DNA from 2 places in the Streptomyces sp. NPDC058052 genome. Region 1 is predicted to be linked to the other one. Evidence: riboswitches for the same ligand, from Rfam matches in the RefSeq annotation. Region 1 holds a riboswitch; the other holds the start of a gene.
The links. A riboswitch is a leader RNA that binds a small molecule or an ion and turns the genes downstream of it on or off. The one in region 1 is predicted to bind S-adenosylmethionine.

Region 2: another riboswitch for S-adenosylmethionine. It lies ahead of ACFVU3_RS15740 (aminotransferase class V-fold PLP-dependent enzyme); the one in region 1 lies ahead of thrC (threonine synthase).

The regions. Positions count from the first base shown of each region.
Region 1 is NZ_JBHVRX010000026.1:100,523-105,736, reverse strand. Features, by position in the region: gene groL (chaperonin GroEL) at 1-50, opposite strand, end outside; gene ACFVU3_RS29660 (cold-shock protein) at 372-575, opposite strand; gene ACFVU3_RS29655 (MoaD/ThiS family protein) at 989-1,267, opposite strand; gene thrC (threonine synthase) at 1,286-2,620, opposite strand; SAM riboswitch class I at 2,614-2,807, opposite strand; gene ACFVU3_RS29645 (glucosyl-3-phosphoglycerate synthase) at 2,929-3,870, shown strand; gene ACFVU3_RS29640 (isopeptide-forming domain-containing fimbrial protein) at 3,909-5,214, shown strand, end outside.
Region 2 is NZ_JBHVRX010000009.1:214,338-219,551, reverse strand. Features, by position in the region: gene trpD (anthranilate phosphoribosyltransferase) at 77-1,141, shown strand; SAM riboswitch class IV at 1,227-1,342, shown strand; gene ACFVU3_RS15740 (aminotransferase class V-fold PLP-dependent enzyme) at 1,558-2,961, shown strand; gene ACFVU3_RS15735 (glycerate kinase) at 2,972-4,126, opposite strand; gene ACFVU3_RS15730 (SLC13 family permease) at 4,123-5,214, opposite strand, start outside.

The sequences.
Region 1 (5,214 bases):
CGCTCGAGACCGCGCCGGGCCTCCTCGTCGAACGCGATGATCTTGGCCATGTGAAGTGGTCCTCCCGGACATGGGGTGGATAACGCTCCAGGACCGCGCCGACGCCCGCGACGGACGGCCTCCGCGTTCCGCGTGGTTCCTTGCCCCACCCGGGTCGGCGGCCTCGTCTGCCCGATCCTCGTAGCACTCTCACCTTCCGAGTGCTAACGCCAATGATTAGCACTCGACCCATGCGAGTGCAAGCGACTCTCGGGGATCGGGCGCCCCCTCCGGTGACACCGTCAGGTCGCCCGGGAACGCGTGAGGGGCCCGCATCCCATGGGATGCGGGCCCCTCGACGGCGTTGGCGTCGGTGGCCGATCGCGTCGCGCTCAGGCAGTCACCTTGACCATGTCCGCCTGCGGACCCTTCTGGCCCTGCGAGATCTCGAACTCGACTCGCTGGCCCTCTTCGAGGCTGCGGTACCCATCCATCTGGATGGCGCTGTAGTGGACGAAAACATCCGCACCACCGTCGACCGCGATGAAGCCGTAGCCCTTCTCCGCGTTGAACCACTTGACGGTGCCCTGAGCCATGCCTAACTCCCCTATTACTTACTGGCCCTTGCGCGGATCCGCACTTCACGGACCCGGGTCAGAACCTGCGCCGGAACGCGTCGACCGCCGCTGAATGTATCTGTCCAACTGCCCTCTGCAACAGGGCAATCCGCTGGGAAATCTGAGCGGAGCGGAAAGGGGAATCAGGAAGAAATCCTTGAATTGCGGGGCAAGTCGGGCCGGGCGAAAGGCACATAAGGGGCAGAGTGTGCGCGCTTTCCGGCCGCCGGTTGTCGCATTCTTGTCAGGTCCCGGGCCGGGCTCATATGCGCGTGGCATGAGCGGCGGAGGGGACTTCCCCAACTCTACCGCGCTCAACCATGCAGAATTGCCCCCTCCGCTTTCTCTCGCGGAAGGGGCAATTCAGTACCGACCGGTAAGGCCGTGGGGGATCAGCAGCCGCCGGCGACCGCGGGGATGATCGAGACGCCCGCGCCGTCCGGCGTGGCGGTCTCCAGGCCCTGCTCGAAGCGGACGTCGTCGTCGTTCACGTAGACGTTCACGAAGCGGCGCAGCTTGCCCTGGTCGTCCAGGACGCGGGCGGCGATGCCCGTGTGGTTCTTCTCCAGGTCGGCGATGACCTCGGCGAGGGTCGCGCCCTCGGCGGCGACCTCGGACAGCCCGCCGGTGTAGGTGCGGAGGATGGTGGGGATGCGGACGTTCACGGCCATGGTGGCTTCACAGACCTTTCAGTGGGCCAGGCCCGCGTCGCGGAACGCGTCCAGGCTCGGGCGGATGGTGGCGGTCGCCTGGGAGCTGTCGGCCACGGCGTCGAGGGTCTTGAGGCCGTCGCCGGTGTTGAGGACGACGGTCGTGAGGTTCGGGTCGATGAGGCCGGCCTCGACGAGCTTGCGCGTCACGCCGACGGTCACACCGCCCGCGGTCTCGGCGAAGACGCCCTCGGTCCGGGCGAGCAGCTTGATGGCTTCCACGACCTGCTCGTCGTTCACGTCCTCCACCGCGCCGCCGGTGCGGCGGGCGATGTCGAGGACGTACGGGCCGTCGGCCGGGTTGCCGATCGCCAGGGACTTGGCGATGGTGTTCGGCTTCTGCGGGCGGACCACGTCGTGGCCGGCCTTGAAGGCGGCGGAGACCGGGGAGCAGCCCTCGGCCTGGGCGCCGAAGATCTTGTAGGGCTTGTCCTCGACGAGACCCAGCTTGATGAGCTCCTGGAGCCCCTTGTCGATCTTGGTGAGCTGGGAGCCGGAGGCGATCGGGATGACGAGCTGGTCGGGGATGACCCAGCCGAGCTGCTCGCAGATCTCGTACGCGAGCGTCTTGGAGCCCTCGCCGTAGTACGGGCGGAGGTTGACGTTCACGAAGCCCCAGCCCTCGCCGAGCGGGTCGCCGATGAGCTCCGAGCAGAAGCGGTTGACGTCGTCGTAGTTGCCCTCGATGGCGACGAGGTCACCGCCGTACACGCCGGCCATGACGACCTTGCCCTGCTCCAGGTCGTGCGGGATGAAGACGCAGGAGCGGAAGCCGGCCCGGGCGGCGGCGGCGCCGACGGCGCCGGCCAGGTTGCCGGTGGAGGAGCAGGAGAGGGTGGTGAAGCCGAAGGCGCGGGCGGCCTCGATGGCCTGGGCGACGACCCGGTCCTTGAAGGAGTGGGTCGGGTTGCCGGAGTCGTCCTTGACGAAGAGCTTGCCGGGGGCGACGCCGAGCTCGCGGGCGAGGTTGTCGGCCTTGACGAGCGGGGTCCAGCCGGGGTTCAGGTTCGGCTTCTCGGCGACGTCGGCGGGGACGGGCAGCAGGGGCGCGTACCGCCAGATGTTCGCGGGGCCGGACTCGATCCGCTTCCGCAGCGCCTCGGGGTCGCCGGCGGGGAGGTCGTAGGCCACTTCGAGGGGGCCGAAGCAGAGCTCGCAGGCGAAGATCGGGCCGAGGGCGAAGACCTGGCCGCATTCGCGACAGGAAAGGCCGGACGCGGGGCCGAGATCGACGGTGGGGGCAGGGGCGTCAGCAGCGGCGGTTGCGGGTGCGACGGTGTTTACAGCCATGGAGGCGAGGCCCTTTCTCCTCATCTTTCCCATGACGAATTTTTCGCCATGAGACGGATTTGGCACCTTCCCTAGCCGGTGGCCTCGCGCAAACAAGCTGCGTCCGTCAGGGCCCCACCTGGGGTGGTGGCCTGGAGACGGTGGACGAGAACCGACTGGAGGGTTGCCGGGGCTTCAACGGGCCGTATCCCTCTGCCCCTCTGGATGAGCGGTATTCGATTGTGAGACGCGGGTGGCACCCCGACATGCATCGGGCATCCGCGTTGTTCAAGACTGTAACCGAAGGCTTCGAAGGTGGAGACGGTCGTCCGATCCGCGAGATGGAGATCACGTTGCTGGAAGAAGTGGAGCGCTGGCTGACCCGGCGGTCCTGGTCCGTGTCCGACCGGCCGCTGGAGCGGGTGCTCGCCGCCAAGCGGGGGACGACGGTCAGCGTGGTGCTGCCCGCGCTGAACGAGGAGGCGACCGTCGGGGACATCGTCAGCGTGATCCGGCGCGAGCTGATGACCGACGCCGTGCCGCTGGTGGACGAGCTGGTGGTGATCGACTCGGGCTCCACGGACCGCACGGCGGAGGTCGCGGCGGCGGCCGGCGCCCGGGTGGTCGCGCGGGACGACATACTCCCCCGGATCCCGGCGGTCCCGGGCAAGGGCGAGGTCCTGTGGCGGTCACTCATGGTGACCAGCGGGGACGTGGTCTGCTTCGTGGACGCGGACCTCCGGGACTTCTCCGCGGACTTCGTGACGGGGATCGTGGGGCCGCTGCTCACCGACCCGGACGTGGAGTTCGTGAAGGCGATGTACGACCGCCCGTTCGGAGACACACCTGGTCAGGGCGGCCGGGTGACGGAGCTGGTGGCGCGCCCGCTGCTCAATCTGCACTGGCCGCGCCTCGCCGGCTTCGTCCAGCCGCTGGGCGGCGAGTACGCGGCGCGGCGCTCGCTGCTCGAACGACTGCCGTTCCCGGTCGGTTACGGAGTGGAGCTGGGGCTGCTGGTGGACGCGCTGCACACGGTGGGCCTGGACGCGCTGGCGCAGGTGGACGTGGGGGTGCGCAAGCACCGGCACCAGGACGGGCGGGCGCTGGGCCGGATGGCGGCGGCGATCTACCGGACGGCGCAGCTGCGGCTCTCCCGGGGCCATCTCGTCCGCCCCTGGCTGACCCAGTTCGAGCGGGGTCCGGAGGGGTTCGAGCCGCGGACGTACGCCGTGGACACCGAGGAGCGGCCGCCGATGGCCGAGATCACGGAGTACGCGCACCGCCGCGTGGCGTAACGCCCCGTAATGATGGGCTTTGCCTACATTGCCCTTTTATGAGCTTCGTACGATCTCACCCCTCCCGTGTGCTCGCGGCGGGTCTCCTCGCCGCGAGCACGCTCTCGGCGGCCACCGCCGGGCCGGCCGCCGCCGACGTCGTCGAACCCTTCGGCCTGCGGTACCAGGCGTCCCTGTACGGGGACTTCACCACGATCGGCAACACGGTCATGGGCTGCCCGACGGCCCCCGCCGGCCTGGCGGCCCGCTGCGCCGCCGCCACGAAGGGCGAGGGCTCCGACCACGACGACGCCTTCGTCATGCGGCGCCTCGACACCGACGGCACCGGCGGCGCGTACGGCTCCAGCACCGGCCGGATCCGGATCCCCGAGGGGGCCGAGGTGGCCTACGCCCGGCTCTCCTGGGGCGGCAGCGACGGCACGTACCGGGGCCCCGGCGGGACGTCGCCGAAGCGCTGCGCCGCCTCGGGCGCCGACGTGGACCCCTCCCCCGGAGACCCGGCGACCACGGCGCCGCTGCTCTCGGTCGGCGGGAGGAAGGCCGCGCCGGTCTCGATCGACAGCATGGTCGTGGACCCGGCCGACACCGTCGGGCCGCACCACTACACCGGCGAGTCCGACGTGACCGCCGCCTTCGCGGGCGTCTCGGGGACGGACGCGCCGGTGGCGGTCGGCGTGGGCGGGGTGTGGGCACCGGGCGGCAAGGGCTGTGTCGCCGGCTGGTCCCTGACCGTGGTCCACCGCTTCCCCGGCCCCGGCCCGGCCGAGGCCCCGGAGCGGCGCTCCGTCCACGTCTACGGCGGGCACGTGCTCCAGCGCCCGGCCTCCCCGGCCACGACGATCACGGTGGACGGCTTCCACCGCTCCCCGGGAAAGGCGCGGGCGGGCGTGACGGCGTACGAGGGCGACGGGAACACGCCCGGCGACAGGTTCCTGGTGGGCGGGAAGAACGTCACCGAGGCCCGCACCGGCGGCACGGACAACTTCTTCGTCGGCGGGGACGACGGCGCGGTCTCCCCGGACCTCGCCGACAACCTGTCCCTCGACGCGAAGGAGTTCGACGTCCCCGACGGCGCGATCCCGGTGGGCGCCACCTCGGCGGAGCTGACCTTCGCCACCAGCGGCGACACCTACGTGCCCGCGGGGCTCGTCCTCTCGGTGCCGGTGCCGGACCTGGAGGTCACCAAGGCGGCGCACCCGCGCACGGTGGAGCCGGGCGGCACCGTCACGTACACGATCACCGCGAAGAACGTCAGCGGCCTCGACCACCCGGACGCCTCCTTCACCGACGACCTGACCGGCGTCCTCGACGACGCCGCCTACGCGGGCGACGCGAAGGCGGACC
Region 2 (5,214 bases), on a different contig from region 1:
TGGACGGGGCTCTTTGCCGTACCGGCGGATCGATAGGCTGGACCCCGTATCCGACGCACGATCATCAGGAGCTGCCATGAGCGCTGTGACCCCCGCTGGAGGACCTACCACGGCGGGCCGCTCCTGGCCCGTCCTCCTGAACGGCCTGCTGGAGGGGAAGAACCTCTCCGCCGACGACACCGCCTGGGCGATGGACCTGATCATGAGCGGCGAGGCGACCGACGCCCAGATCGCCGGCTTCATGGTGGCCCTGCGCGCCAAGGGCGAGACCGTCGAGGAGATCAGCGGGCTCGTCCGGACGATGTACGCGCACGCCAACACGATCGAGGTGCCCGGACCGGCCGTCGACATCGTCGGCACCGGCGGCGACGGCGCCAAGACCGTCAACATCTCCACGATGGCCTCGATCGTCGTCGCCGGCACCGGCACCAAGGTCGTCAAGCACGGCAACCGCGCCGCGTCCTCCGCCTCCGGCTCCTCCGACGTCCTGGAGAAGCTCGGCATCAACCTCGGCCTCACCCCGCAGCGGGTGGCCGAGGTCGCCGAGGAGGCCGGCATCACCATCTGCTTCGCGGTGAAGTTCCACCCCTCCCTGCGGCACGTGGCCGCCGCCCGGGGCCAGCTCGGCATCCGGACCACCTTCAACGTGCTCGGCCCGCTCACCAACCCCGCCCGGGTGAAGGCCCAGGCCGTCGGTGTCGCCGACCCGCGGATGGCGCCGATCGTCGCCGGGGTGTTCGCCGAGCGCGGCAACTCCGCCCTGGTCTTCCGCGGCGACGACGGCCTCGACGAGCTGACCATCACCGGCACCTCCCGGGTCTGGGTGGTCCGGGACGGCTCCGTCCGCGAGGAGGTCTTCGACCCCCAGGACGTCGGCATCGACTACGCGCCCCTGGAGGCGCTGCGCGGCGCCGACGCCTCCTACAACGCCGACGTCGCCCGCCGGCTGCTCGCCGGCGAGACCGGGCCGGTACGGGACGCGGTGCTGCTCAACGCGGCGGCGGCGCTCACCGCGCTGGAGCCCGGCGAGGGCACCCTCGCCGAGCGGCTGCGGGCCGGCATGGCACGGGCCGCCGAGTCGATCGACTCCGGCTCGGCCCGCGCGGCCCTGGACCGCTGGATCACCGCCAGCAACGCCTGAGCCCCGCCCCGCGGGCCGCGCGGCCCCGTTCCGGAATACGGACGGGGTTGCGCGGACCGCGAGCGGTGGCATACGTTCGGCAACAGGTCATGAGTGACAGCCCCAAGCCCCGGCTGGCTGTCCGGCAACCCTCCGTCCGTGGCGGGGTGCCCCGGGTGAAGACCAGGCCGTGGACAGCAAGGTCCATGGCAAGCGCGGACCCCTGCGCCATCCCTGGGGTCCTGGTCCTCAAGGGAGCGGTCTCGTGAGCAAGCGAATGCGATAGGGCCTCCGGCCCCTTCTTCCCACCTCCGTGCGCCCGTCGTCCCTGACGCCCGCCGCGCGTCGAGGCCATCACCCGTACGCGGCGCGCCGTTTCGAGGCACTGCCCTGCGGGCCCTTCACGCCACTCGCCTGCCCTCCCGGGAGATACCGCCATGTCCGCACGCCCGAACGCCGCCGCCACCGCTTCCGACGCCGCCGCCTCCGAGTCCTCCGACGCCTGCTGCACCGGCCCGCTGCCCGTCCTCGGCCGTGACGTCACCGTCCCGCTCGTCACCGGCGGCGGGGTGAGCTACGCGGCCCTCGACTACGCCGCCAGCGCCCCCGCCCTCCAGCGGGTCTGGGACGACGTCGCCGCCTACGCCCCGTACTACGGCAGCGTCCACCGCGGCGCCGGCTACCTCTCCCAGCTCTCCACCGACCTCTTCGAGCAGAGCCGCGCCACCGTCGCCGAGTTCCTCGGCTGCCGCGACGGCGACCAGGTCGTCTTCACCCGGTCCACCACCGACTCGCTCAACCTGCTGGCCCAGGCGATCCCCGCCGACTGCCAGGTCTTCGTCTTCGAGACCGAGCACCACGCCTCCCTGCTGCCCTGGCGCGACGCCCACGTCACCTACCTCAACGCGCCCCGCACCCCCGCCCAGGCCGTCGAGACCCTGGAGCGCGCCCTCGCCGACCGCGATCCCTACGGCCCCGCCCTGGTCTGCGTCACCGGCGCCTCCAACGTGACCGGCGAGCTGTGGCCGGTCCGCGAACTGGCCGCCGCCGCCCACGCGCACGGCGCCCGGATCGTCCTCGACGCCGCCCAGCTCGCCCCCCACCACCCGGTCTCCGTCCAGGACCTCGACGTCGACTGGGTCGCCTTCTCCGGGCACAAGCTCTACGCGCCCTTCGGCTCCGGCGTCCTCGCCGGCCGCGCCGACTGGCTCCAGGCGTCCGAGCCCTACCTGGCCGGCGGCGGCGCCTCCCGCACGGTCGCCCGCCGGGCCGACGGCGGCGTCGACGTCGCCTGGCACACCACCGCGGCCCGCCACGAGGCCGGCTCCCCGAACGTCATCGGCGTCTACTCCATCGCCTCCGCCTGCAAGGCGCTGACCGAGGCCGGCTTCGACGCCCTCGTCGCCCGCGAACAGCACCTCATCGACACCGTCCGCGCCGGGCTCGCCGACGTGCCCGAGGTCCGCGTCCTCTCGCTCTTCGGCGACGACGCGCCCCGCGTCGGCGTCATCTCCTTCGTCGTCGACGGCTGGAACAGCTCCCACTTCGCCGCCGCCCTCTCCGCCGAGTACGGCATCGGCGTCCGCGACGGACTCTTCTGCGCCCACCCGCTCGTCCGCACGCTGCTCGGATCCGACGCCCAGGACCCGGGCGAGTGCGGCGCCCCCGAGCCGGCCGCCCCCGGCGAGAGGTCCCTCAACGCCATCCGCGTCAGCTTCGGCGCCGGCACCCCGGACGAGCACGTCGAGCGGTTCGTCGGCGCCGTGAAGGAGCTCGTCCGCGACGGCGCCCAGTGGAAGTACCGCACCGAGGACGGCCGCTGCGTCCCCGACCGCGGCTGACGCCGGCCGGTCAGGCCACCGCCAGACGGGTCCCCACCAGGACCATCCGCAGGGCCCGCTCGGCCGCGTCCGCCAGGAACTCGGCACCCCGGTCCAGGGCTTCGGGCAGCGCCACCGGCGCGGGCAGGATCGAGCCGTAGGCGTCCACCCCCACCGCACGCACCTCGTGGACGCCCTGCCCGAGCGTCCCGGCCAGGGCCAGGACCGGCACCCCGTGGGTCTTCGCCCGGCGCGCCACCTCCGCCGGGATCTTTCCCCGCACGGTCTGCCCGTCCAGGGCGCCCTCCGCCGTGATCACCAGATCGGCGCGGGCCAGCCGGGCGTCCAGGCCGACGTGGTCGAGCAGCACCTCGAAGCGGGGGAGCAGCCGGGCCCCGAGCGCGGCCAGGCCCGCGCCGAGCCCGCCGGAGGCCCCTGACCCCGGAGCCGTACCGATCCCGGCGGGCGCGCCCAGGTCCCGTACGAGCAGGGCGGCCCAGCGGTCCAGGGCCGCCGCCAGCTCCTCGACGCGCTCCGGGCCCGCCCCCTTCTGCGGGCCGAAGACCCGGGCCACGCCCCGCTCGCCGCGGAGCACGTTGTACGGATTGCAGGCCACCAGGAGCTCGGTGGCGGCGAGCCGGGGGTCGAGCCCGCTGGGGTCGATCCGCTCCAGCCGCGTCAGCGCGGCACCCCCCAGGGGGAGTTCGACTCCCTCGGCGTCCAGGAGCCGGGCGCCGAGGGCCTGGAGCGCACCCGCCCCGCCGTCCGAGGTGCCGGAGTCGCCGCAGCCGACGAGGACGCGGCGGGCTCCGGCGTCCAGCGCGGCCCGGACGAGTTCGCCCACCCCGTACGTGGTGGTGGAACCCGGGTCGCGCCGGCCGGCCGGCACCAGGGAGAGGCCCGCGACGGCCGCCATCTCGACCACCGCGGAGGAGGGGGCGAGGAGCGCGAAGTGGCTCCGGACCGGGAGACCGAGGGGGCCGGTCGCGATCCGGGGCAGCAGCCTGCCGCCGGTCGCGGCGGCCAGCGCCTGTGCCGTGCCCTCCCCGCCGTCGACCAGCGGGATCAGATCGACGACGGCGTCCGGGCGGACCCGGCGCAGCCCCTCGGCGATCGCCTCGGCGGCCTCGGGCGCGGACAGGGACTCCTTGAACCCGCTGGGGGCGACGGCGATGTGAAGGCTCACGGCTGGGACTCCAGGAGGACGGGCACGCCGAGCGGCGGCCAGACGACGAGGGCGAAGAACAGCACCAGGGCGGCGCTGAGCGGGGCGAGCACGGCGGAGAGCCGCAGCAGGTCGCGCGGGGTGAAGGTGGGGACGCCGTCCGGTGGTTCGGCGAAGAGGGCGACCGGCTTCGCGGAGGCGGGCAGCGTCTGGCAGAAGCCGGCGGCGGCCGTGGAGGCGAGCGCGGCGGCCACCGGGTCGACCCCGGCGCCGGCCGCCGCGGCCACCACCAGCGGCACCAGGACCGAGGAGCGGGCCGAGCGGGACTGGAGCACCAGGTGGGCGGCGGTGCTCACGGCGACGACGACGGTGAGGAAGGCCCACGGGGGCACCCCGCCGGGCATCCCGCCGACCAGCCATCCGGCCGCGCCGGAGTCGACCAGGGCCACGCCCATGGCGGTGGTCGCCGCCATGAAGAGCAGCATCGGCCAGGGCACCGACCGCAGCCCGTCCTTCATCCGGACGGTGCCGAGCGCGGGGGTGGAGGCCACCACCGCGCCGATCAGCGCGACCACGGCGGGCGAGACGCCGTGCAGCGGCTCGGCGCACCACAGCACCACGACGGTGGAGAGCAGCAGCAGGCAGCGCTGCTCGGGCGGGGAGAGCGGGCCCGACACCGGGGTGGGGGAGTGCTCCTGGAGCTCGCCGAGGGTGATCCGCACGGGTCCCCGCCGGTCCTTCCGGCGGGTGGTGGTGAGCAGGACCGCCTCGGCCGCCAGGTGGGAGGAGACCACGGCGAGCGGCAGGCCGAGGACCAGCCAGCGGGCGAAGCCGATGGACTCGCCGGTCTGTTCCAGGAGCACCCCGACGGTGATGAGGTGGGCGCCCGCGCCGATCAGGGTGGCGACGGCCGACAGCAGGATGACGGTGGGGAAGAGCAGCGCCAGCATCACCACCAGCCGGCGGCGGTCGGCGAGGGCCCGCGCGAGGGCGAGGAAGACCGGCAGGGCCAGCGCGGCCCGCCCGGAGGTGGCCGGGACGGCGAAGGCGGTGACGACGAGCGCGGTGGTGGTGAGGTGGACCAGCTCGCGTACGGACCGGGCCCCGGT